Regions from separate parts of the Microbulbifer jejuensis genome, predicted to be linked through region 4. Evidence: predicted binding sites of a transcription regulator. Region 4 holds the regulator's gene; each other region holds the start of a gene.
The links. Region 4 encodes PhoB, which activates phosphate uptake and scavenging genes when phosphate is short. Its sites were predicted from a motif close to TGTCATAAANNTGTAACA; they were not measured.
Positions count from the first base shown of each region.

Region 1: ACL7TT_RS12615 (phosphatase PAP2 family protein) is a predicted target of PhoB. The motif match lies at 3,474-3,491, and genes of this name have one in related genera.
Region 2: ACL7TT_RS04835 (porin) is a predicted target of PhoB. The motif match lies at 3,077-3,094, and genes of this name have one in related genera.
Region 3: ACL7TT_RS09620 (substrate-binding domain-containing protein) is a predicted target of PhoB. The motif match lies at 3,727-3,744, and genes of this name have one in related genera.

Region 1 is NZ_JBLBUB010000017.1:82,101-87,984, reverse strand. Features, by position in the region: gene ACL7TT_RS12625 (zinc metalloprotease) at 656-1,558, shown strand; gene ACL7TT_RS12620 (MJ1255/VC2487 family glycosyltransferase) at 1,837-2,910, opposite strand; gene ACL7TT_RS12615 (phosphatase PAP2 family protein) at 2,907-3,269, opposite strand; gene ACL7TT_RS12610 (saccharopine dehydrogenase family protein) at 3,626-4,693, opposite strand; gene ACL7TT_RS12605 (DUF3301 domain-containing protein) at 4,975-5,223, opposite strand; gene ACL7TT_RS12600 (SDR family oxidoreductase) at 5,350-5,884, shown strand, end outside.
Region 2 is NZ_JBLBUB010000005.1:97,563-103,446, reverse strand. Features, by position in the region: gene ACL7TT_RS04840 (bifunctional 2-methylcitrate dehydratase/aconitate hydratase) at 296-1,840, shown strand; gene ACL7TT_RS04835 (porin) at 1,979-2,953, opposite strand; gene ACL7TT_RS04830 (DNA internalization-related competence protein ComEC/Rec2) at 3,280-5,808, shown strand.
Region 3 is NZ_JBLBUB010000012.1:113,277-119,160, reverse strand. Features, by position in the region: gene ACL7TT_RS09635 (Mpo1 family 2-hydroxy fatty acid dioxygenase) at 1-120, shown strand, start outside; gene ACL7TT_RS09630 (Lrp/AsnC ligand binding domain-containing protein) at 220-705, opposite strand; gene ald (alanine dehydrogenase) at 902-2,047, shown strand; gene ACL7TT_RS09620 (substrate-binding domain-containing protein) at 2,324-3,676, opposite strand; gene ACL7TT_RS09615 (16S rRNA (uracil(1498)-N(3))-methyltransferase) at 3,865-4,581, opposite strand; gene ACL7TT_RS09610 (6-carboxytetrahydropterin synthase) at 4,638-5,480, opposite strand; RNA gene ffs (signal recognition particle sRNA small type) at 5,608-5,705, shown strand.
Region 4 is NZ_JBLBUB010000007.1:35,296-41,179, forward strand. Features, by position in the region: gene ACL7TT_RS06015 (dicarboxylate/amino acid:cation symporter) at 1-1,094, opposite strand, end outside; gene ACL7TT_RS06020 (chorismate--pyruvate lyase family protein) at 1,241-1,849, shown strand; gene ubiA (4-hydroxybenzoate octaprenyltransferase) at 1,885-2,727, shown strand; gene phoB (phosphate regulon transcriptional regulator PhoB) at 2,836-3,540, shown strand; gene phoR (phosphate regulon sensor histidine kinase PhoR) at 3,678-5,012, shown strand; gene ACL7TT_RS06040 (hypothetical protein) at 5,019-5,378, opposite strand; gene ACL7TT_RS06045 (DUF938 domain-containing protein) at 5,391-5,884, opposite strand, start outside.

The sequences.
Region 1 (5,884 bases), on a different contig from region 4:
GGCATCCATGCCTAATACGATCCTGGCAGAGGGGTATTCTTCCTCCCTACCTTACTGGCAGGTCCTGGTTTCTATGCAGCGCTTATTTACTGAAAGATGTCTTTTAGAGTAAAAGTAAGTTTTGTTCCGGATAGATATATTTCTAAATAATTTTCCAATAAGTAAAAATAACTTATATGCGAGCTGATAAGGTATTTCTTGAGTAATTGGTCTGACAATTATTTCATTTATTGGTATGTATTATAAGCTGTCTGTTGTTTGTATTTTTGGATCTTAAAGCGTTTTTTACGACACCTTATAACGATGGAGATAATTTATTTGTGATCTGGTTATAAAAAATCAAGTTTTCTCGTTGTGTTTGCATTCAAAGATCTTATATTTGGCAGACCTCTCAGGCTGATTGTTTGCAATGCCCAGTTGGGTGAATTTATCGGTTTTCTCAACCTGTTCACCTTTCGTGCTGGGCCGTCGATGCAAATAGACGAGCCTTCCTGTATTTCATGGCCTCCACTGGTTTTAGCTTGCAGCGATTGGTTTGTAAGTTTGTCTGTACGGTTTCGCTATTGATTGTCGTTACAGCCTGCCAGGAAATTGATGCTGTCCAATGAAAAAGGGCGGCAATATAAGGAAATTTCGGTTTAGGAAAAAACTAACCATGATAACTTTCAATAAAAAAATCTCCTACCGCAGTCTATGGATTTTGGGGTCGCTACTTATTTCATTGTTCTCATTTTCTGCGTCTGCTGATACTGTTGCAAAGAACAAGTCGACGGAGAGCATATTGCGCCATTGCGGTACTGAACATCCCAGTGTGGAAGAGGCTGAATTACAGGAACAATACTTCAACAGTTTGCGCCAGAAGTTCGTCCTTGACGGAGGTTATTCCCAGCAGCTTATCCCGGCGACTGTTAATGTGTATTTTCATGTCATTACAGATAATGCAGGGAACGGGGCACTCACTCAAGCTGAAATCAACAACCAGATGAATGTACTGAATTCGGGATTTTCTGCTACGCCATTTTCCTTTAATCTCGTATCCACTACCACAACCGCAAATAACAGTTGGTATACGGTCACTCCAGGTTCCCGCGCTGAATCTTCGATGAAATCTTCTCTACGCGTTGGGGGTGCGGCGGATTTGAATGTGTATGTGGCCAATATTGGCAGAGGCCTTTTGGGCTGGGCAACCTTCCCAAGCAGTTATCCATCCAACCCGGTTAACGATGGTGTGGTTATACTAACGGGGTCTTTACCCGGTGGTAGTGCATCGCCGTATAACGAAGGTGACACACTGGTGCACGAGGTCGGTCACTGGCTCGGTCTTTACCATACGTTCCAGGGTGGCTGCAATAATCCCGGTGATTTCGTCTCGGATACACCGGCGGAAGCCTCTCCCGCATTCGGTTGCCCGGTGGGCCGCGATTCCTGCCCAGGGTCGGCAGGCGTGGATCCGATATTCAATTTCATGGATTATACAGATGACTCCTGCATGTTCCAGTTCACAGCAGGGCAGAATACTCGCGCGAGTCAGCAGAGCAGTTTTTATCGCGGCCTGTAAAGCTCTGTTCAATACATGCTTTTGAAATAGCCTCTGGATTTAATAAAAAGGAATAAAAACCAGCACAGGGAAGTGCTTTTTCACTCAAAATGTAAAATGTTTCAGTATTCTGAATCTTTATATGAGTCGATATAAAAAACAGGTGTTGAGAATACAAAGTTGCTTGCAATTTGCATCAGTCGCCAAGGTAAGTGACAAGCCTGTGTCAATCATTTTGCGGGTAGAGAAGCAGTGAATAAAAGCAGCTGGTGAGAGTATAGTGCGGTAGGTCGGAGGCTCTAACGTATTCTCTTCCCATCGGGAGGTGTTGGGCTCTCGGTGGGAGCAGGGGTCACCTGGCGCCAGAGCGACCGAGCCAGTTCCGCGGGATTCTGTTTGCAGCCATCGGCTATCCACAGTGCGATGGCTTCCGCTACATTGGGCCACTGAATACGCTGCGGCGTGGGGAGGGCGTGGAGCCAGGCATTGATATTGTCGGCATCAATACGTTTGACAACTTTCGCCAGTTGCAGCTGGTCCAGAGCTTTGGCATTGGCCTCCTGTTCGAATTGATAGGCGAGGGGGCGGCTCAGTATGGGCTTACCCAGGGCCATGGTTTCCGCAAGCAGTTCGAATCCGCTATTGCAAATCACCGCCTTGGCATTGGCCAGATCCCGCTGAAAGCCTACCGTCGAAGGCGCTTTCAGCCGGATATTGTCTGCCGCGGCCAGCCCGTCCGCTACACCGTAGACAATAAACTGGCGGTCAATTCTGGACAGCGCCTCAAGCATCGGGACCGGATCTTCGAAGGGCAGGTAAACCAGAATATGCCCGCCAGTATCCGCATCCGGTTCCCGCTGGGGCGGGACGATGGGCGGCAGTATTGGGTTGCCAAAATGGTGCCAGTGCAAGCCAAGACTTTTTTTAGTGGGGGCAAAAGACCGCAGTATGGTGTGGAATAGCCAGTTGAATCTCGGCATTGGTATCGAGTGGAGAAAGGCGTACTGATGGCCGATACCGACACTGGGCATTTTACGGATTTTGGCGGCCCAGGCGGTAATGGGTTCATAATCGCTGATAATGACATCAAAGCCAGTCACCGGTAACTCGGTAACTTCCTTCCCAAAGTGCAGTGGACGCAATTGCCTCAGGGTTGCGAGGCTCTTTAGCTTGCCGTTGCGGTGTACAAAGGTCATACCTCTGCGCCACCAGAAATCCCCGAACGGTTCCATTCCAAATAGGTTTTCCCGCGGTCGACCGGAGAAGAGCCACTGTATTTGTATCTGCGGATACTTTTCTAACGCCTTGGCCAGGGTGCGGGAACGGGCAATGTGCCCGTTACCTGTAGCCTGGACCCCATAGAGTATTTTCATAACAGGGCAGAAACCGTTATAAGTGCAACACTAGTGCCGAGCATGGCACCGGCACACACATCTGAAGGGTAATGCACACCCAGGCTCACCCGGGCAGCGCCCACGCCCAGGGCCCAAATATACCCCAAACCCCATGCAGGGCTGATTCCCTGGCACATAAATGTGATAAAGAGAAAAGCGGCGGAAGTATGCCCAGAGGGCAGGCTGAATCGATCAAAAGCCACAATGGTTGTGTGCATGCCTGGAATTGCCTGGGCCGGGCGTAGCCGCCGTGTGGTATTTTTAATGGCCCAATATAGGGAGCGCTCCAGAGTCACTGCGGCGCACGCTGCGATAAACACCGAAATGGCAGTATTCAAGACGATGTAACTTCCCACTACCGATACGGATAGCCAACCATCTCCAGACCTGGATAGCCAGAGAAAGTGTCTGTGTGAGTGAGGGCGAGACGCCCGCTCCATCATGTACAGCACCAGTGACACATCAAGACTCTTTAGATTCATCGATAAGCCGCGCATGCCGCAAACTTAAGTATGATTTGTTACACGGAGTTGACCGATTGATGTCAGAACAGTGAAACCTTGGAAAGTGAAAAATAATGACGTCAACCTGCAGGTGTTTCAGGCCGTGGGGTTAAAAGGCAGAAGAAGATAGGAATGGCAGATGCCAGAGGAAAAAATCCCGCCTGCCATATCCAGGGAAAAGTGGGTTTGGATTAACTGCTGGTGATTTCCAGGGCGCTGGAGCCTGGTAATTTTTCCACCAGCTCGGCACCACAGAGTGCCGAGGGCGTGAAATAGCCACCATCGCCGGAATAATCGAGCAGAAATTCCATAACCGCCAGTGCGCCGGAAACGGTGACGTCATAGCCATTGGCAGTAACCAGACGACCTACCTTGCGCTCGCCGCGGCGATCATTACGCACTTCTCCCCAGATCCAGGTTTTGTGCTTTGCGCGATAGGTCTCATTGGGTCCCCGCAGGGATTTACTGACTTTTGCTTTGAGCCAGTTTTGCACCCGGTTGTTGCGCAGTAGCCAGCGGAATGCGTTGAGGTACTGTAATTTTCTTGCCCGCCCTGGAGGCATAGGAATATAGACCTCTATGTTGCCAATGCCGGTAGAGTAGAAGGCTGTGGCGATATCTCCCCAGGGGATGGCAACGGCGGATTGAGTGCCCCGCCCAAAATCGATCCGACGAGTCACTTGTCCGTGCCGGGTTACCTGGATCTGTCCATTGCGTCGTACCGCACTGCCAATACCCAGGCCCTCTATGGCTGTTTTTGCCGTACCCGGGCTGAAACTCGAATCCGAATCGAATCCCAGAACCAGATGTGTAGCCGAGGGTATGGCTGTGTGCAGGGCTGCGGCGAGACAGTCTGTGGGGATCACGTCAAAACCGGTACCCGGGCACAGGACTATTCCAGCCGTGCGGGCATTGTCCCCGAGGCTGTACGCGGTCTCGAAGACAGCGATTTCGCCGGTAATATCCTGGTAATGGGTGTGTGCGTTAATACAGGCACGCATCATCGGCTCGGCAGTGGCGGAGAAAGGGCCCGCGCAATGAATCACCAGGTCTATGCTTTGCAGGCTGTGCTCAAGGGTTTCCTTCGCATCGAGCGGGATGACCATGGCGGACAGATTGAGTTCGTCGGCCAAAAGCTGCAGCTTGTGTGCATTGCGTCCGGCCAGGATTGGGTGGTGGCCCCGCGCTACGGCCTCGCGGGCGATAAGCTCGCCCGTATAGCCGTAAGCGCCGTAGATCATAATATTTTTATTGTTCACAGAGCGCCCCTGTTGTGTGCAGTCTTTCACGGATACCAGAGTGGGTAAACTGAAAAGCTCTATTCACCCCAAGCCCGTCGTTCTTCCCCGATTGGTCTGATTGCCGGGCGCATCATTCTTTTAAGGCTGAGTTGGGTTGTTGCAGGAGATAGCAGGGTATATTGGTCCGTGTCTGGGTGCAATTATTGCGTTCAGGGGGGGCGCTGCAGACCGAATCAGCGGGATTCTATCGCCAAAAGAGGGCATGTTGATACAGCGCGCGTTTTCCGTGATATGACCACTCAGCTCAGGTGGTGTGGAGACAATTGCAGCTGTTCAATACGGCGGCCGTGTAGAACCGCCACACCAGAGTAGCGATGTTGCCCCGTGGAGGTAAATTCAAATTCATAGTGGCGCTGCAGGGCTATCTGGCCGCGTCTGTCACGTTTCAGGCGGGTTCGCACCAGCATCACGGTGTCATCCAGCAGCTGTACCCCCAACTGCCGACAGTGCGTGGCAGCCGCCCGACGTACCTGTTCCTTCGCCGCCATACTTGTCCAGACATAGAAGGCGCCTGCAATGAGCAGGAGGAGCCAGAAGATATCACTTGGTGCGTAATACATTGCTTTACAGTTGCTATGATCGCTTTGTCCAAGAATAACATTGAAGGAGTTGAAATGTCCGGCACCATACTGATTACCGGAAGCAACCGCGGCATCGGCCTTGAGGTGTGCACCCAATTCGCCAGGGATGGCTGGCGGGTGTTCGCCTGCTGCCGGGACCTGGACAGCGCCGCTGCACTCAAGTCCCTGCAGGATGCCCACCCGCGGGTAGAGCTGATCCAGCTCGATGTGACCGATCAGGCACAAATGCTTTCCCTGGGCGAGGCGCTCAAGGGTGAACCTATCGATATCCTGCTCAACAATGCCGGTTATTACGGTCCCAAGGGGGTGCGCTTTGGTAAAGTGGATCGCAGTGAGTGGCGCCGGGTGCTGGAGTCCAATACCATCGCGCCCTACATGATGTCGGAGACCTTCTGTGACAATGTGGCGGCAAGCGGCCATAAGGTCATTGCCATGATGAGCAGCAAGGTGGGCAGTATTGCCGATAACCGCTCCGGAGGTGGCTATATCTATCGCACCTCCAAAACCGCGCTCAATCAGGTAGTCAAGAGCCTGTCGATCGACCTGCGCGAGCGGGGTATCACGGTCC
Region 2 (5,884 bases), on a different contig from region 4:
CATGAGCGTATAAATAGGATTAGTGGCGCGCTGCCGCCGGGCCTGGGAATACTGGCGTAACTTACATTGCTGTTGGTATTCAAGGGGTGGCAGCCAGGCGGCGCTGCTCGCCCTAGCGTTTATTGATGTTGTGAATAATTGGGTGCAGAGGCTTTCGTATATTCGTTTTTTTTTCGCTTTCACAGTATTTTTTGGCAATGGTGGCAAACCGGGACATAGCGTGAATCAAACAGGTATCCGGCCGGTCAGTGTCTTTTGAATACAATGGTATGAGTCCTGGTGGTTGGTATCCACGATGAACTGGGTAGTAAAAGCAGCTGCCCGTTATGCTCTTCTTCGACATGGAAGTCCCGCTATGCACCCCGGCATCGACCAGAATACGCGGCCCGATTACGATCCTGTGATTCAGGATATCGCTGACTATGTCCTGAATTACTCTATTGATTCCGATGCAGCCTGGGATGCCGCACGCTATTGCCTGATGGATGCCCTTGGCTGCGCTCTTCTGGCGCTGCGCTTTCCCGAATGTACCAAGTTGCTGGGTCCTTTGGTGGAGGGGACCTGGGTGCCCGGTGGCGCGCGAGTGCCGGGCACCCGGTTTCAACTGGACCCTGTGAAAGCGGCCTGGGATATCGGCTGTACAATACGCTGGCTGGATTTTAACGATACCTGGTTGGCCGCGGAGTGGAGTCATCCCTCGGATAACCTGGGCGCTATACTCGCGGTGGGCGATTATCTGTCGCAACAGCAGCGGGTACAGGGTGGCCCCCAAGTGCCGATGCAAAAAGTACTTGAGGCCATGGTCAAAGCCTACGAAATTCAGGGCGTGCTGGCGGTGGCAAACAGCTTTAACCGCGTTGGCTTGGACCATGTACTGTTGGTGCGAGTGGCTTCAGCGGCGGTCGCGGCCTGGATGAAAGGTGGCAGTCGAGCGGAAATAATGGCGGCGGTATCCCTGGCCTGGGTGGATGGCAGCGCCCTGCGCACCTATCGGCACACCCCCAATACCGGTTCGCGCAAGTCCTGGGCAGCGGGGGATGCCTCATCTAGGGGTCTATGGCTTGCGCAGATGGCAGTGCTTGGGGAAATGGGAGTGCCCACTGCCCTCAGCGCACATCAGTGGGGTTTTTACGATGTCTGTTTTAGCAAAACCAATGCGGATCAGAAAGTAAAGCTGGAGGGAGACCGGCAGTTTCAATTTTCCTGTGGCTATGGGTCTTATGTGATAGAGAACATTCTGTTTAAGGTCTCCTTTCCGGCCGAGTTCCACAGCCAGACTGCCTGTGAAGCAGCCATTGCGCTGCACCCGCAAGTGGTTGAAAGGCTTACAGAGGTCGACAGGATTGTGGTGACAACGCAGGAGTCGGCGATCCGTATTATCTCGAAACGCGGCCCTTTGGCGAATGCGGCAGATAGAGATCACTGTCTCCAGTATGTGGTTGCCGTGTCACTGTTATTTGGCAATCTGCAGGCTGAATACTACCAAGATGATTTCCATAGGGCGCATCCGGAAATTGATGTGCTGCGCGACAAAATGGCGGTGGTTGAGGACAACTGCTACTCGAGGGATTACCTGGACCCGGACAAACGCTCTATTGCCAATGCAGTGCAGGTCTTTTTTCGAGACGGCAGCTCGACAAAAAAGATCGAGGTGGCATACCCCATTGGACACCGCCGTCGCCGGCAGGAGGGAATTCCACTGCTGGAGAACAAGTTTCGCCAGAACCTGGCTTCCCGCTTTCCCCGGGGCCAAATGGAGAAAATTTTGGCGTTATGCCAGGACTTGCGACGCCTCCGGAACCTGCCGGTACATCGGTTTATGGATTTATTGGTGATTTAGTGCCCCGTGTCGTCAGCGGGGGGAAGGACTGCCAGGTGGGCATTAATGCGGCGGCCAGTGGCCGCCTATTCAAGCACTCACAGGGTGGGGTGATCAGATGGCCCTTCCCAATTGGAGTCGCCGGCGTATCAAGTGCTCCTAGAATTTGTACTCGGCACCGATGCCAGCGTAGCTGCGGTCGTAGCCTGCATCTGCGCTTTCATCGGTGTAGAATCCAAAAACCTTGGCCGCGCTGTTGAACTTGTAGTCGACCCCAAGGCTGTAGGTTTTTCCGTCCTCCTTGACAATGTCGGACTGGCCGTACTGGGCTTTCAGGGTCCATTGCTCGATCTTGTAGGCAACAGAACCCATCCAGCCGTCCTGGTTGCTGCCGTCAGCTTTTTCCTGATCTTCGAAAAGGGCGCCGACCTGGAGGGGGCCAAGATTGTATTGGGCGACGAAGCGCTGAACGTCACGGTCATTTTCTTCAACGTCCTGGTCAACAGCGTAGGCCAGGTAAACACCGTTGTTGTCGTAGGCGATCGAGACGGAAGCCCCGTTTTCCCGGGTGATCTCCCTGAGTATTTCGTCACCTGCCTCATTTAGGCCGAGGTCCTCATAGCCAATCACAGCGTCTTTGTGGCTGATGTAAGCGGCAGAGGCTTTAAAACCAGCGAAAGACGGAGTAGTGTACTGAAAACTGTCTGCTTCGCGGTTGTCGCTCTTGGTGATCAGGCTCTTGATGTCGCCCTCCAGATCGTTGAACAAATCCACTTTCTTCTGGGCAATCTTCAGTGGGGTGTCAAACTTGCCCGCGATCACCTGACCGAAACCGCCTTCCAGGCCAGCGTAGATATTGCGCTGGGAGAAGGTGTCTTCGGTGTCGCCGTCCATATCCACTTCGTATTCCAAACGGTAGATGCCCTTGATGCTCTCGGTCAGAGCGATTTCGCCCTTCACGCCGAGGCGAGAGGCATTGCTCTGAACGTCGGTGACAGAGCCGTCGCCCTCGTCGGCAGACTGCAGGGCGACATTGGCTTTGCCGTAAAAATCTACTAGTTCGCCTTCATCCTGAGCATTGGCCACAGTGGGGATCAGGGTAACGATGGCCAGAGAGAGCGCGGTCTTGTTCATAATCGTCTCGCACAGTTTATGGGTTTGGTCAGAGGGGGGTTTTCGTTCGCTTTATTGACGACCCCTCAATCTGGTGCGGATTCTGCGACCTGAATATTACAAAAAGGTTAAAGATGGCGCTTTTTTTAAAATAATATGACCAGTGAGTGTTACGCAAAGGCCTTAATGCCACCTGGAGGCAGCATAAGCTAACGATACCCTCTTTCTTTTGGTTCGCTTGTACCTGCTCTTGGGTTTCTGGCAGTCCCTCAGGTTGATTCAAGTGCGAATGGGGGTATTACCTGCTGATGTAAAGGCATTGAATCGAGCAGGGACAGCGGGGGCAAATGGGTATGCTTTATTGGCGGAGGGTATCTGGTGAAAGGCGACTCTGGGGTCCCACTCCGCTGCTCTGGATATTTTCACTGTCCCTCATGGGCGTCGGTTGTCTACCTGAACTTCCTCAAACGGGGCTGCTGTTGGGCGTCTATGTGTCATTGGCCCTGGTGGTGCTCATACAGCCCCGGCACAGGCCCGCACTGATTGTGTTGGCCGTCTCCCTTGCCGGTGCTGGCTGGGGGTTGTGGAGCAACCAGAAAGCGCTGCAACAACGCCTGCCCATTGAGATACACGGCTCCGACCACCTGCTCCGGGTCCAAATCGTATCCCTGCCGGAAATTCGCTCCGGTAACGGTGATCAATGGGACGGGTCGCAGGCACGCAGTGTGCGTTTCCAGGCGGTGGTTTTGGGGGCGCCTCCGGGCAAAAGGCGGAGTCCGGTTGCAGCGGGTAGCCTCTTGTATCTCACCTGGTATCGTGCCGATGCCGACACGCTGTCCCAACTGCGCGGTGCCAGCCGCTGGTTATTGCCGGTGCGATTGATGCGCCCGCGGGGCAGTGTGAACCCCCACAGTTTTGATTATGAGCATTGGCTCCTGCAAAGGGGGGTATTTGCGACAGGCTATGTGCGCCCTGGGGACGCGACCCCGCAGTGGTTGGGGCAGGGCGCGGGAATAGGGTCGCTGCGCAGTATGTTGCGCGACAGGCTGCTAGCACTGCCGGTGGGGCGGACAGCACTGATCAGCGCGTTACTGCTGGGTGATCGCAGCGGTCTTGTCCAGGCGGATCGAGACCTGTTGAAGCGGACGGGTACAGCGCACCTGCTGGCGATTTCGGGGCTGCATGTGGGCATGGTGGCGGGATTTCTATTGCTGCTCGGTCATGGCATTGCCCGGGGTGTCGGCATTCTGACAGGCGTTACCCCCGCGATCCTGTCTGTGGCGCTGGCTTTGGCGGGCACCCTGATTTATACCCTGCTGGCCGGTGCGCCCCTCTCGGCGCAAAGGGCGCTGGTGATGACCTGGGTATTGCTGCTGGGTTGGCAGTGGCGGCGCAGAATTGGTGCCGGCATTGCCTTTGCCCTGGCGCTTGCCCTGGTACTCACCCTGCAGCCGCTGGCCTTTTACGCAGCGGGATTCTGGTTGTCTTTCACTGCAGTTGCAGCCCTGCTGCTGGGTTTTAGAGGACGCCTGGCACTGGCGCTTGAGCCAGTATCGACCACCCAGGTGCTCAAAGCGGGGGCTTTCCCTGCAGTGCGATCCTCGTGGCTCACCCGTATTTTGCAGCTGCTGCGCAGCCAGTGGCTGGTGGCTCTGGGATTGCTTTTGCCTTCGGTCGTGTATTTTTCCGGATTCAGTGCCGGCGGCATGTTGTTCAACTTGGTGGCGATTCCCTGGCTTGGTGTACTCATCCTGCCTGTGCTGATGCTGGGCATCTTGCTGATGGAGACGAGCTTAGGGCTTCTTTGTTTCAGGTTCGCCGGTTGGCAGCTGGACCTTTTGATAAGGTGCCTGGAGGCTGCGGATCGTCTGTTGCCCAGTTGGCAGACCCTGGCGCCGCCGCAGGGTCCAGTGCTGCTGGCGGTTGCAGCGCTGGGTGTATTGGCGCTGTTGCTACCGCGGGGTTGGCCGGCGCGCAACCTGGGCTGGCTGTTTCTGTTGCCCTTGCTCCAGCCGCTGCTGCCCCTGTCGGTGTCGGAGCGCCAGGGGTTTCGGTTCACCGCCCTCGATGTTGGCCAGGGACTGGCGCTGGTGTTTTACTCCTCACAAGCCCATGTCGTCTATGACGCGGGTCCCCTGTCTTCGACAGGTTGGAGCGCCGGCAGCGCCATACTCACCCCCTACCTTGTCGCGGCGCGGGCAGGTACCCTGGATGCGCTGATTGTCAGCCATGGAGACAGGGATCACGCTGGTGGTGTGCAGGGGCTGCTGCAGACCTTTCTGCCGGGCAGGCTGTATGCGCCGGGGCGATTGGGATTCAACCTGGTGGGTAATTCCAGTGTGCCAACGGAAGCCTGCGTGGCCGGCAGAAGCGCCAGTATTGGCGATATCACTATTGACTGGCTCTGGCCCCAGGGAGAGGCACTAAGCGGTACGGAAAATGACCACAGTTGTGTGGCCCTGGTGCAGTGGCGCAAGGTTCGATTGTTGCTGACAGGGGATATCAGCAGTGCGGTGGAAACTCGTCTACAGCAGATGTACCCCCATTTCCCGCCAGTGGATCTGCTGGTGGCGCCACATCATGGGTCGCGGACTTCGTCATCGACAAACCTGCTGGTTTGGTCGAAGCCGGAGCGGGTTGTTTTCAGCGCAGGTTTTCGCCATCACTTTGGCCATCCCCATGCCGAGGTGGTCGAGCGTTACCGCAAAATGGGTACTCAAATTTTCAATACTGCGCAAAACGGCGCGGTGGCGTTTTTTTGGCGGGAGGGAATCAGCCGGCCCCAGGTACGCCTGGCCCGGTCCGCTGCGCGATTTTGGTATGCGGGTCACAGTGATGAGGCAGGGCACGATGGAGGACTTAGCCGCCGGGAATAGCTGTGGTAAAGTGCTGAACCCGCATCTGTGATGCAGTAGTTAAATTCCCGAAATCCCTCTCGCTGTTTGGGGCTGA
Region 3 (5,884 bases), on a different contig from region 4:
TTTATCGGCCATGCTATCGAAGGGAAAAAACCAGCCTTTTTTAAGGATCTCCAATTTTTGCTGATCGGGCCGGCCTGGATTATTGCGTTTATTTATCGAAAACTTGGCATTCGCTACTGACGCCCGCCCTCCATAAAAAAGAGGCAGCCTGGTCTCAGGGCAGGCCCAAGGCCATCGCCTATATCCGCAAACTCTTTGCAGGCTTCGGGAGCCTTTACATCAGCGATTGTAGTGTACCGGCACTTCCAGAGTCTCCTTGACCTCCTCCATTACGACATAGCTGGTGCATTCCTGAACCTCTGGCAAAGTCAGCAGGGTCTCGCCATAAAATTTGCGATAGGCGCTCATATCTGCCACACGGGCCTTGATCAGGTAGTCGAAGTTACCCGAAACCAGATAGCACTCCTGCACCTCCGGCAGTGCAGCCACAGCGTTGCGAAATTCCTCGAAGGCATCCTGGGCAGAGCGGTTGAGGCGGATTTGTACGAAAACCACCAGTGCCGCATCCAGAAACTCCGGGTTGATCAGGGCAGTGTATCCCTGAATGACGCCATCGCTTTCCAGCCGCCTGACCCGTTCAACACAGGGTGTGGCCGTCAACCCCACCTGGCGGGCCAGTTCTGCGTAGCTGGTGCGGCCGTTTTTCTGCAGAACCCGCAGGATATTGCGGTCCACGGTATTGAGTTCTCCAGCGCGTTTGCGCATGCCTCTGCCTCCCTCCTGGGTGATCAGCTTAAAAACTGAGCTCTTCTTCAAGACTATTAGTGGATTCTATTATTTTTTAAAAAAAAACAACAGAAATCCACTTCATGGGTGGCTCTATACTGGGTTAAACATAGGAATAAGGTGCCCCTTTTGCAATGTTGCAGAGCGTGTACCAGAGAGAGTGAGGAGCAGAAAAATGCTGATTGGCGTGCCGAAAGAAATTAAGAACCATGAATACCGCATTGGCCTGACGCCAGCGAGTGCGCGCGAACTGGTTGGTCACGGCCACCGGGTTATTGTACAGAAGGGCGGCGGCGCTGCGATCGGTTTTACCGATGCAATGTACCTGCAGGTTGGAGCCGAAATCCTCGATACTGCGGAGGAAATTTTTGCCACTGCCGATATGATCGTCAAGGTCAAAGAGCCGCAGCCCAATGAGTGCGAGATGCTGCGTCCGGGTCAGTTACTCTACACCTACCTGCACCTGGCACCCGACCCCAAGCAAACCGAATTGCTGGTGAAGTCCGGTGCTACCTGTATCGCTTACGAAACGGTCACCGACCGCTTCGGCGGCCTGCCGTTGCTGGCACCTATGTCCGAAGTTGCCGGGCGTATGTCCGTGCAGTGTGGCGCCCACCACCTGGAGAAAGCACAGGGTGGCCTCGGAGTGCTGTTGGGCGGTGTACCCGGTGTGGCTCCTGCCAGAGTCCTGATTATCGGAGGCGGGGTTGTAGGGACCAACGCGGCCAAAATGGCGCTGGGCTTGGGCGCTGATGTCACTATTTTGGATCGCTCCCTGCCCCGCCTGCGCCAGCTGGATGATATCTTTGGTGGTGCTGTGCGCACTGAGTACTCCACCAGCGATGCTATTGAACAACATGCTCTGGAAGCAGACCTGGTGGTGGGTGCGGTCCTCATCCCGGGAGCTGCAGCGCCCAAATTGTTGACACGCGATATGATCAGCCGCATGAAGAAAGGCGCAGTCGTCGTGGATGTGGCCATTGACCAGGGCGGCTGCTTCGAGACCTCCAAGGCGACCACCCATCAGGAGCCCACTTACGTGGTGGATGGTGTCGTGCATTACTGTGTGGCGAATATGCCCGGCGGCGTAGCGCGTACCTCTACCATGGCGCTGAATAACGCCACGTTGCCTTTTGCGGTGGCGCTGGCCAACAAGGGTGCAAAACAGGCGCTGCTGGACGATGTCAACCTGATGGAAGGTTTGAACGTGCACGCTGGCATGGTGACCTACAAAGCGGTTGCCGATGTACTGGGCTACGAGTATGTAGATCCGAAACTGGCTCTGCAAAAAATGGCCCAGAGACAAGAAGCTGTCGCCTGATCAATTTGCGGCTGCCTTGCAGCCGCCTTTTGAACAACAGGGCAGTAACGCGCCTGTTAGTATTGTGCGGGTGTTTTCCCCGGAGCGCTTTTACGGCGTTCCTCTCTGTGAGACCTGATGGCTCTACGGCCATCGATTGATAGCCGCGTTTTTACGCGGCTTTTTTTGTAATGGGGTTGAAGCGTTGGTTTTTACTGTCCTGGGTGATTGATTCAAGTCAGCCAGGTTGTGTTGCCGGGGATTTTCTTTTTGCCCGGGGAGCCCCCCAGTGAATGGTTAAAGCAGCCAAACTTCCACCCTGCGGTTTTTGATTTTTGCCTTGGATTTATTTGAGACGACAGGTAGGTAGGCACCAAACCCCTGTACCGGTGCTGTGTTGATCCGGTGGTGGTGAAGTGCGGAGCGAACTGTTACCGCACGAAGTTTAGACAATACAACAGAGCGCTCTGCACTGGCCTTCTCATCCCCAAAACCGATCAACAATAATTGGCGATCCCGGTTTTGCGGCTTTTGCATATACTCCATCAGCCTCTGGATATCCTGTTGTGCTTTATTGTCCAGGGTGGCGCTACCCTTTGCAAAGCGGAAGTTGACACTCAGGCGCTCGGCTTTTTGGGTCAATGCAAGATAATTCTCAGGGCCTTCCCGCGTGCTTGTGGGTTTGATGCTGATAGGGGTTTGGGAGATAAAACCGGTGGTTTTTACTTGCTCCTGGCCCGCCTCGCTCTGCACAAAGTGCAGAAACTCCTCTGCTGTCGGTTTAAGGGAATAGGCCGGAGTGTACAGGAACAGGCGGCGTGAAAGGGGGTAGTCTTCGGTTGCGATGGTGAGATGCTGTGGGGCTTGGGGCTGGGTGTCCTGATCGGAAACAGCGATGGCTCTGGCGTGGCGAATCGATGCCAACCCGACAAATCCGATACCGGTTAGGTCGGCGGCAACCCTGTCGGAGAGCTGGTCGTTGGATTCGAATCGTTCGGCGTTTTCAATCAGGCTGTAACCCTTACCAAATACCAGGGATTTAAACGTGTCCCAGGTGCCGGACTGGTTGTCACGGGCGTAAACTTTGATGTGGCCGCGGTGCCCACCGACTTGAGACCAATTGGTAATCTCACCGGAGAAAACCGCTGCAATTTGCTGCAAGGTCAGGTGTTTCACTGGATTGTCCGGATGCACAATAATGGCAATGCCATCAATGGCAATAACATGTTCTGCACGCTTGCTGCGCATATCCCCAAGCCGGCTTAATGATACCAATTCCGAGGCCTTGATTGGCCGGGAGGCCATGGCGATGTCTGCTTGTGACTGTTCAAGCCCTTTGAAACCGGTGCTGGAACCGTGCGCAGCAATATCAATAAAAACTTTCTGGTTTCCAAGATCCGCCTGAATACGTAGCTCGTTGATTGTGCTGAGCGGCGTGGAACGGATGTTTCGTGCACCTTTTGCGGCAAGATAGTCGCGAATCAGATTGGGTGCCAGTTGAGCCCCAATGGTGTTGGAGCCGTGCAGGGTAAATAAGAGACCGGTGGTGTTTGGGCCGAAAGCAGGGGATTCCGTTGAGGCTGCGGAGGTCAGCGTCAGCCCGAATGACAGTATCAATGTGCGGCACAACCGGTGAAGGAGCAGGTACATAACAGTTTGACCTTAAGGCAGTAAAACGAGGGCGAAAAGTATGTCCTTTTTGTGACAAAATGATGAAATGTTGATTGTTGGTATGTCAAAAAGTGCAGCGGAAATCCTCCTGGAAGGGGATTGAATAACGCGTGTTTCTCTTGGCGGCAATTCTGCGCCCAATCCGGGGAAAGAAAAGTCAGCAGAATTTAGCGGGCGGGAAACAGCCGGCTCACCAGTACGGGCAGCACCGTTTCCACTTTGAGAATACGCGGCCCCAAATGCACGGAGTGAAAGCCGGCCTCCTGTAGTTTTTGCACTTCATAGGGGATAAAGCCGCCCTCGGGGCCAATTGCCAGGGTGGTTGTTTCATCGATATCAATAGGGCACTGCGCACCACCTACCGGGTGGGCAAGCAATTTTCGTGAGCCGGCTGTCAGTTCGGGCAGTTCATCCTCGACAAAGGGCTTGAAGCGTTTGCGCAGAATAATATCCGGCATTCGGGTATCAATAGCCTGTTCCAGCCCCAGAAGGCATTGTTTGTGAATCTTGTCCCGCTCGAGGCAGGGCGTTTGCCAATAAGACTTCTCCACGCGGTAGCTATTGAGCAGGATCACCTTTTTCACACCCAGCGCTGTGACATGCTGAATAACACGCTTTAGCATCTTAGGGCGCGGTAACGCCAAAACCAAAGTCAGGGGCAGGGCAGGGGGAGGGGGGTGTTGTAATTCCACCTTGAGTTCCACACGCTGGTCGGTGAGCGCGGTGATTGTCCCAAAGCCGATATCGCCATTTAATAGCCCAACGCGCAGCTGCTGGCCGGGCTCGGCCTTGTGTACCCGGATAATATGTTCCAGCCTGCGACCGATCAGGCGAACAAGTCCGGCGCTGATGAAATCCGTTTCCTGTAAAACAATCAGGTTCAAAATCGGGTAGCCTCGACTTGTTGCAGGCAATCACTTCGGATATGCGATAGCACAGCTTATTGTTGTGCAGAGGCAATGGCCCCTTTGCCCAGTCCCTCGTAAGCGCGCACAGTAATTTCTTGGCCCGGTAATTCCCCGGCCAGGGTATTGGCAATATATTGGGCCAGTTGTTCGACGGTAGTATCGCAGTCAATGACCACACAACAGCGCGAGGGAAGCGCCAGGGTGAAGCGCCCCTGTTGCGCCTGATAGGCAAAACGTAAGGTTTTTGGGTCTTCCCCCTGTAAATCCTCGCGCGTGCCCAGATAGATATCCCGCCAGCGTTGCGCCCATTGTTGTTCCAGTTCTCGGCTGCGTTGGCCCTCGACAAAAACCTGGATACGGGAGCGGTGGCCGTGGGCGATGCGCTGGCAGTTGCCAAGATGTTTTTTCAGTCCGTGACTGTAATGGTAAAAGGCCCCCTCGATTGTCTCGCTATCGAAGGAGAGCTTCAACTGATCGACATGGGTCGGGAAGGCGCCCGCCAGTTGCCGAACACTCCAGTTTGCAACCGCCTGTGGGTGAATGCTTTCTGTTTCCACCAGGGCAAAAGCCTGTTCCGGGCCGGACACCGAAATTTGCTCTCCGCTGGCCAGTGGCCAAATGAGTGATATCTGGCCACCGTGGTTTGCCAGCTCCAAGTCGGGGGACAGGGTGGGCACCAGGAGGCGGTGGTCGAGCTGGTCATCGAGCCAGTGACGAAGGGTTTTTTTGACAATACCAAAATCACACACCATACCCTGGCTGTCGAGAGCGCCATCCAAGGTGGTATTTGCCAGCCAGGTTTCCCCCACTAGGCCGCGCTGCCGGTCCAGGTAGCTGAAATCAATATTGGTTAAATTGTCGACAAACAGGTGCATATATCACTCTTTGCATGGGCGGGATGGTCAGCGAGTATTATAACCTGCTGATGGGGCTGGAACTCGTGCCTTTATCCCTCTATAATCGCGCCCTCCTCGGGAGCACCGAGGATCGTTGTGGCGGCCCCTCCGGTCCCTTCGCAATGAGAAACTGCGAACCCCGCCAGGCCCGGAAGGGAGCAACGGTAGCAGTGACATCATGTGCCGAAGGTGTTGCTGGTCGGGCTGCCTCCATTCCGCTTTTTCCCCATTTTCCGCTCTATCCAGCCGCCTGCAGGCAGCGATTCCCCGTATTTTGGAGTTGTGCGCCAGACAAACGTATTTTCCCCCGGAAATAGCACAAAAAAACGTATTTTGTGTCGATCTGGGCTCAACACCGGCGTTCCCATCGAAGAAAACGGATT
Region 4 (5,884 bases):
CCCAACATAATCAGGCCGACGCCGGGCACACCGGCAGTACCGATCGAAGCCAGGGTCGCGGTGAGAATTACGGTCAAATAGCCCATCAAACCGATCTCCACACCGAAGAACTGGGCAATAAAGACCGTGGCCACCCCCTGCATAATCGCGGTGCCATCCATATTGATGGTGGCACCAAGCGGAATAGTGAATGCCGCCACCTTGTTGTCCACACCCAGGCGCTTCTCCACGGTCGACAGGGTTACCGGGATGGTGGCCGCCGAAGAGGCAGTACTAAAAGCGAACACCATAGTGGAACGCATCTTCTTGAGCAGTTCCAACGGGTTGAGGCCACTCAGCAGTTTTAGAAGAAGCGAATAGACACCCAGAGCGTGTAACAGCAGGGCCCCCAGCACAACCAGGAAGTATTTACCGAGCTGCACCAAGCCACCCAACCCCAAGTCTGCAAAGGTCTTCGCCAACAGGGCAAAGACCCCGTAGGGAGCGAATACCATCAGCACCCCGACCATACGCAGGACAACACTGTTGAGGTCGTTAAAGAAAGCCGCGATGCGCTGTCCCGGTTCACCACAGCGGGAAATGGCATACCCCATCAGCAGGGCAAACACGATAATCTGCAGCATGTTGCCCTCGGCCATGGCCGCCACCGGATTGGTGGGGAAAATATTCACCAGTACCTCGGAAAGCGGTGGAGGCTCTTTTGGCTGGAAGGCGGCAGTCGTCTGTGCCGCTGCCTCGCTCACACCGACACCGGGCTGGAATAACAGAGCCAGGCACAAAGCCAGGGTAATGGCTATTGCCGTGGTTAACATGTAAAGCAGTATTGTTTTACCCGCAAGCGGACCTATACGGCTGCCTTCCGACAGGGCGCAGGCGCCACTGATCAGTGAAACCAACACCAGCGGCACCACCATAAGTTTCAATGAGGCGATAAAAATCCGGCCGACGATATCGAACAGACCTTCGGTGAGGTAGATATTAATCGCCTCATTGACCCCGGCCCCCAGAAACCCGCTCATATTGAGGGTATTGAATAACAGGCCAAGGGCAATACCCGCGCCCATGGCAATCACAATTCTGGTAGTAAGCCCCATAACAAGCTTCTCTCTGTGTATTTGTTGTTTTCAATGCTCTGCGCACTATATCTATTGAGACCGCGGGGAGCAAAACTGCAACAGGAAGGGGCCAGCCGTTAGCGGGCGAGGTACAATGTCCCTTTTTCCAGATTGCGGAGTGATCGTTGTACCAATCCCCGTTTGTGCCCACTGGCGATTGGCATGGGCAGCTGCTTGAACCGGCGCACCCCCAGCCCCCACAGATGCTGTTGCCCTGGCTGGAATACCCCGGTTCGCTCACCGCTGCACTCAAGCGACAGAGCCGGGGGGATTTTCGCGTGCAGGTGCTGAGTCAGTGCTGGCAACTGCCCCTCGCGGAGGAGTGCCGCGCACTCAATTTGCGCACACACAGCCGCGCGCTGGTACGCGAAGTGCTGTTGTACGGTCGCGGCCATCCCTGGGTCTATGCCCGCAGTGTCCTGCCTTTGCGCAGCCTGCAGGGCAAATCCCGCAACCTGCGCAGTCTGGACAACCGACCACTGGGGGAGTTGCTGTTCAGCGAGCCGGGCATGCGCCGAAGCGATATTGAATTCAACCACCTGCAACGCAATCCCCGCTTGCAACTGGCAGCACTCTGTCGCGAGGATGACAATGCCTGGGGGCGCCGCTCCACCTTCTGGCTGCGGGACAAGCCTCTGCTGGTGGCCGAGACGTTCCTCTCGAGCTTCCGTCCCGGCGGGCCGCCCAAGGCCACCGGACCCGACGATAAAACCCTGGGAGAGAATCCGCCTTGATCAGCCAACAGATTGCCCGGCGTTGGCCTGCAGTGATGCCCTACTGGCAGCTGACCCGTATGCACAGGCCCATCGGCACACTGCTACTGCTGTGGCCCACCTGGTCCGCGCTGTGGCTCGCTGCCGGCGGCTGGCCGGGATGGCACCTGTCGGCCGTGTTTACGCTTGGGGTGATCCTGATGCGCGCAGCCGGCTGTGCGGTCAACGACTTCGCTGATCGCGAAATTGACCGCCATGTAAAGCGCACAGCGACGCGCCCGCTCGCCACCGGCAGTGTCACCCCGCGCGCGGCCCTGTGGCTCTTCGCCGGACTCAGTCTGGCGGCCTTCGCACTGGTGCTAACCACCAACAAACTCACGATACTCCTGTCGCTGCCGGCCCTGGCGCTCGCCTTTTGCTACCCTTTCGCCAAGCGCCACACCCATCTGCCGCAGGTAGTCCTGGGAGCCGCTTTCAGTATGGGCATCCCCATGGCATTTGCCGCGGTCAGCGGCGAAATCCCCCCCCAGGCATGGTTGCTGTATACGGCAAACCTGTTGTGGACCCTGTGCTACGACACCTTCTACGCCATGGTGGACCGCGACGACGATCTGAAAATCGGAGTGAAATCTACGGCGATCCTGTTTGGTGACATGGATAGAGCCATGACTGCAGCCCTGCAGTTGCTGGTAGTGATCGCTCTTTTGCTCCTCGGTCAGCGCTTTGGCATGAGCGCCATCTATTATTTAAGTTTGGTGGCTGTGACCGCCCTCTTTGTCTACCAGCAGTGGCTGATTCGCAAACGGGAACGGGATGCCTGCTTTCAGGCTTTTCTCAACAATAACTGGGTGGGTTTGGCTATTTTCACGGGAATATCCCTGCATTATCTGCTGAATTAGCCCTGGATTGGGAGCCGCGGGACGGCCGTCATATATTTGTCATACTATTCCCGTTTAATCTCCGGCGGAAACGGGAAATCCTGACAACAGCGCGGGAATAGCAGACAAATGCACAGTAAAACGATCCTGATTGTCGATGATGAGGCCGCCGTGCGCGATATGCTGCGGGTGGCGCTGGAAATGGCGGATTACCGCTGTCTGGAGGCGGAGAATGCGCGCGAGGCCCACGCCCTGGTGATCGATGAAAAACCGGACCTGATTCTGCTGGACTGGATGCTGCCGGATGTATCCGGCGTCGAACTGGCCCGACGCCTCAAACGCGACGAGTTGACCACTGCTGTACCCATTATCATGCTCACCGCCAAAGGCGAGGAAGATAATAAAATCAAAGGGCTGGAAACGGGCGCCGACGACTATATCACCAAGCCCTTTTCCCCCCGCGAACTGGTGGCCCGATTGAAAGCGGTGTTGCGCCGCGCTGGCCCGGCCACCCCCGAGGACCCACTCAGCGCCGGGCATCTGGTACTGGACCCACTCAGCCACAGGGTCACCATCAAGGGCCAGCCGGTCGATATGGGCCCCACGGAATTTCGCCTCCTCACCTTCTTCCTCTCCCACCAGGAGCGCGCCTATACCCGCACCCAACTACTTGACCACGTCTGGGGTGGCAATGTCTATGTGGAGGAGCGTACCGTGGACGTACATATCCGCCGCCTGCGCAAGGCCCTGACACTGGACCGCCACGACCGCTATATCCAGACGGTGCGGGGCACCGGCTATCGATTTTCTGTGCAAACTGTCGAAAAAGTGTGACAATTTCACACGACAGATACTGATGCCCGCGGAATTCCCGCCGGTGCGCCCTTTGCGCAGCGAGTGGATGCCGGGGAGCGATTCAGCCGGGGAGGAAATGATCCCCTCTGTTGTCCGTTTGGTAACACGACTAGGCTATGTTTGATCGCAGTATTGGCGAGTTTTCGCGTTTTGTCCTTATCACTCTGGGCTGTACTATCCTCGGTTTCACCTGGGGCAGCTGGTCGATTGCCCTGATCGCAGGGCTGTCCGTCTATCTGGCGTCGCTGTTGTGGCAACAGCAACGCTTCAACCGCTGGCTGGCGGGCGGCCGACGCGGCCCGGCACCCTCCGCCTTTGGTATCTGGGGGGAGATCTACGACGATTTCTACCGTATGCAGCGCCGCCACCGCCGGGAAAAACAGAAACTGCACGCCATGTTGCGCCGGGTACAGGACAGCACCAACGCCCTGTGCGAGGGCATAGTGGCACTGGAGAACGGCGATAACCTGGCCTGGTGGAACCCCGCCGCCGGCGAGCTCCTCGGCCTGCAGGCCAGTGATACCGGGCAGTCGCTGGTCAACTTTGTGCGTGACCCGGGCTTTGTCAGCTACATGCACAGCAATGACAGCAGGGTGCGGGAACCCCTGACCCTGCCGGCACCCGGCAACGAGGCCCTTCGCCTCCAGCTCGAAGTCACCCGCTACGGCCAGGATGAAGCGCTGGTCATCGTTCGCGATATCACCCGCCTGCGCAACCTGGAGCAGATGCGGCGCGATTTCGTCGCCAATGTTTCCCACGAGCTGCGCACCCCCCTGACCGTGATCACCGGCTACCTGGAAACCCTGCAGGGCAGCGACTTGGCACCGCCGGTCTGGCAGCGGCCCCTGGCGCAAATGGAGGAGCAGGCCGTGCGCATGACGGCACTGGTCAACGACCTGCTGTTGTTGGCACGCCTGGAAACCTCCGAGTGCAAGATCGGGGATGTGCCGGTGGATGTACGCGAACTGATGGGGCGGGTTGCGCGGGAGGCACACAGCTTCAGCGGCGGCCGCCACAAGGTTGTGGTGCAGTGCGAAGCCGACAGCCGTATCCTTGGCGACGCCGGCGAGCTGCACAGCGCCTTTGCCAACCTGGTGCTCAACGCCGTGCGGTACAGCCCAGCGGGGGGGGCAATCCAGCTGCGCTGGTGGCAGGATAACCGTGGCGGTCATTTCAGCGTACAGGACCAGGGCATCGGCATAGACCCGGTGCATATTCCCCGACTGACAGAGCGTTTCTACCGGGTCGACCCCGGCCGTTCACGGGACAGTGGCGGCACCGGGCTGGGATTGGCGATCGTTAAGCATGTACTGCTGCGCCACAGTGGGGAGATGAGCATAGAGAGTACCCCCACCCAGGGCAGTACCTTCACCCTGCACTTTCCTGAGAACAAGTTGACCGCAAAGCCCGTCCGCACACCGGAAACCAGCGAAGAGATGGCCGATACCTAGGACGGCTTACTCCAGCTCTTCCAGCTTTACCTGTTCACCATTTTTCGTGTAAGTAATGTTGTCGTCATCGCCAACCGGTGCGCTCTCCCTGCGTAGAATCAGGTGGTGTAGTTGCAGGTCACCGTCGCGCAGCAACAAGTGCTCATTACCGTCATCATCGGTGGGTAGCGGTTTACTGCCCAGCACTGCTTCGCGCAGGGCACGCAGGCGGGGCACATCCCGGTAGCGACCCAGGTCGTTGGAGAGGCGTGTTTTCATACGTTCACTCTCGTGCAGGACGGCAACGGTCTCGCGGTATTTGGCGAAAAAGAACACAGCGCCAATGGCAAAGACGACAATGATCAATACTTCAAACCATGCAGGCATAGTGACTCCTCGTTATCGCTTTCTACGCCAGGCCACCAACTGGTTATTGGCCGGCAGGTAGTTTAACTCTTCACGCTTAAACCCTGCATCTGCAGCCAGTTGATCCAGCCACTCGAGCGCGCGAATACCACTTAAGGGGTTGCGCTCTTTTAACCAGAGATCAAAATCGGCATTGCCGGGTCCGATAAACGCCCCGGCAATTTTCATAGGGCCGTAGACAATCAAAAGTCCACCGGGCTGCAGTACCGACGGCAACTGTTGGAAAAAGCGCTCTACAGACCCCACAGACATAATATGCAGGGTATTGGCGGTAAAAACCGTATCGACACTCAGCGCGGGCCAGGGCGCATCGACATCCAGGGCCAGGGGGTCACTCAGATTGTCGGCTGGGGCACTGGCGAGCCAGGCGCGGACCCCGGACAGCATCTCCTCCCGCTCGGAAGTCTGCCATACCAGGTGCGACAGAAACGGAGCGAAGTACACCGCGTGCTGGCCGGTACCACTAC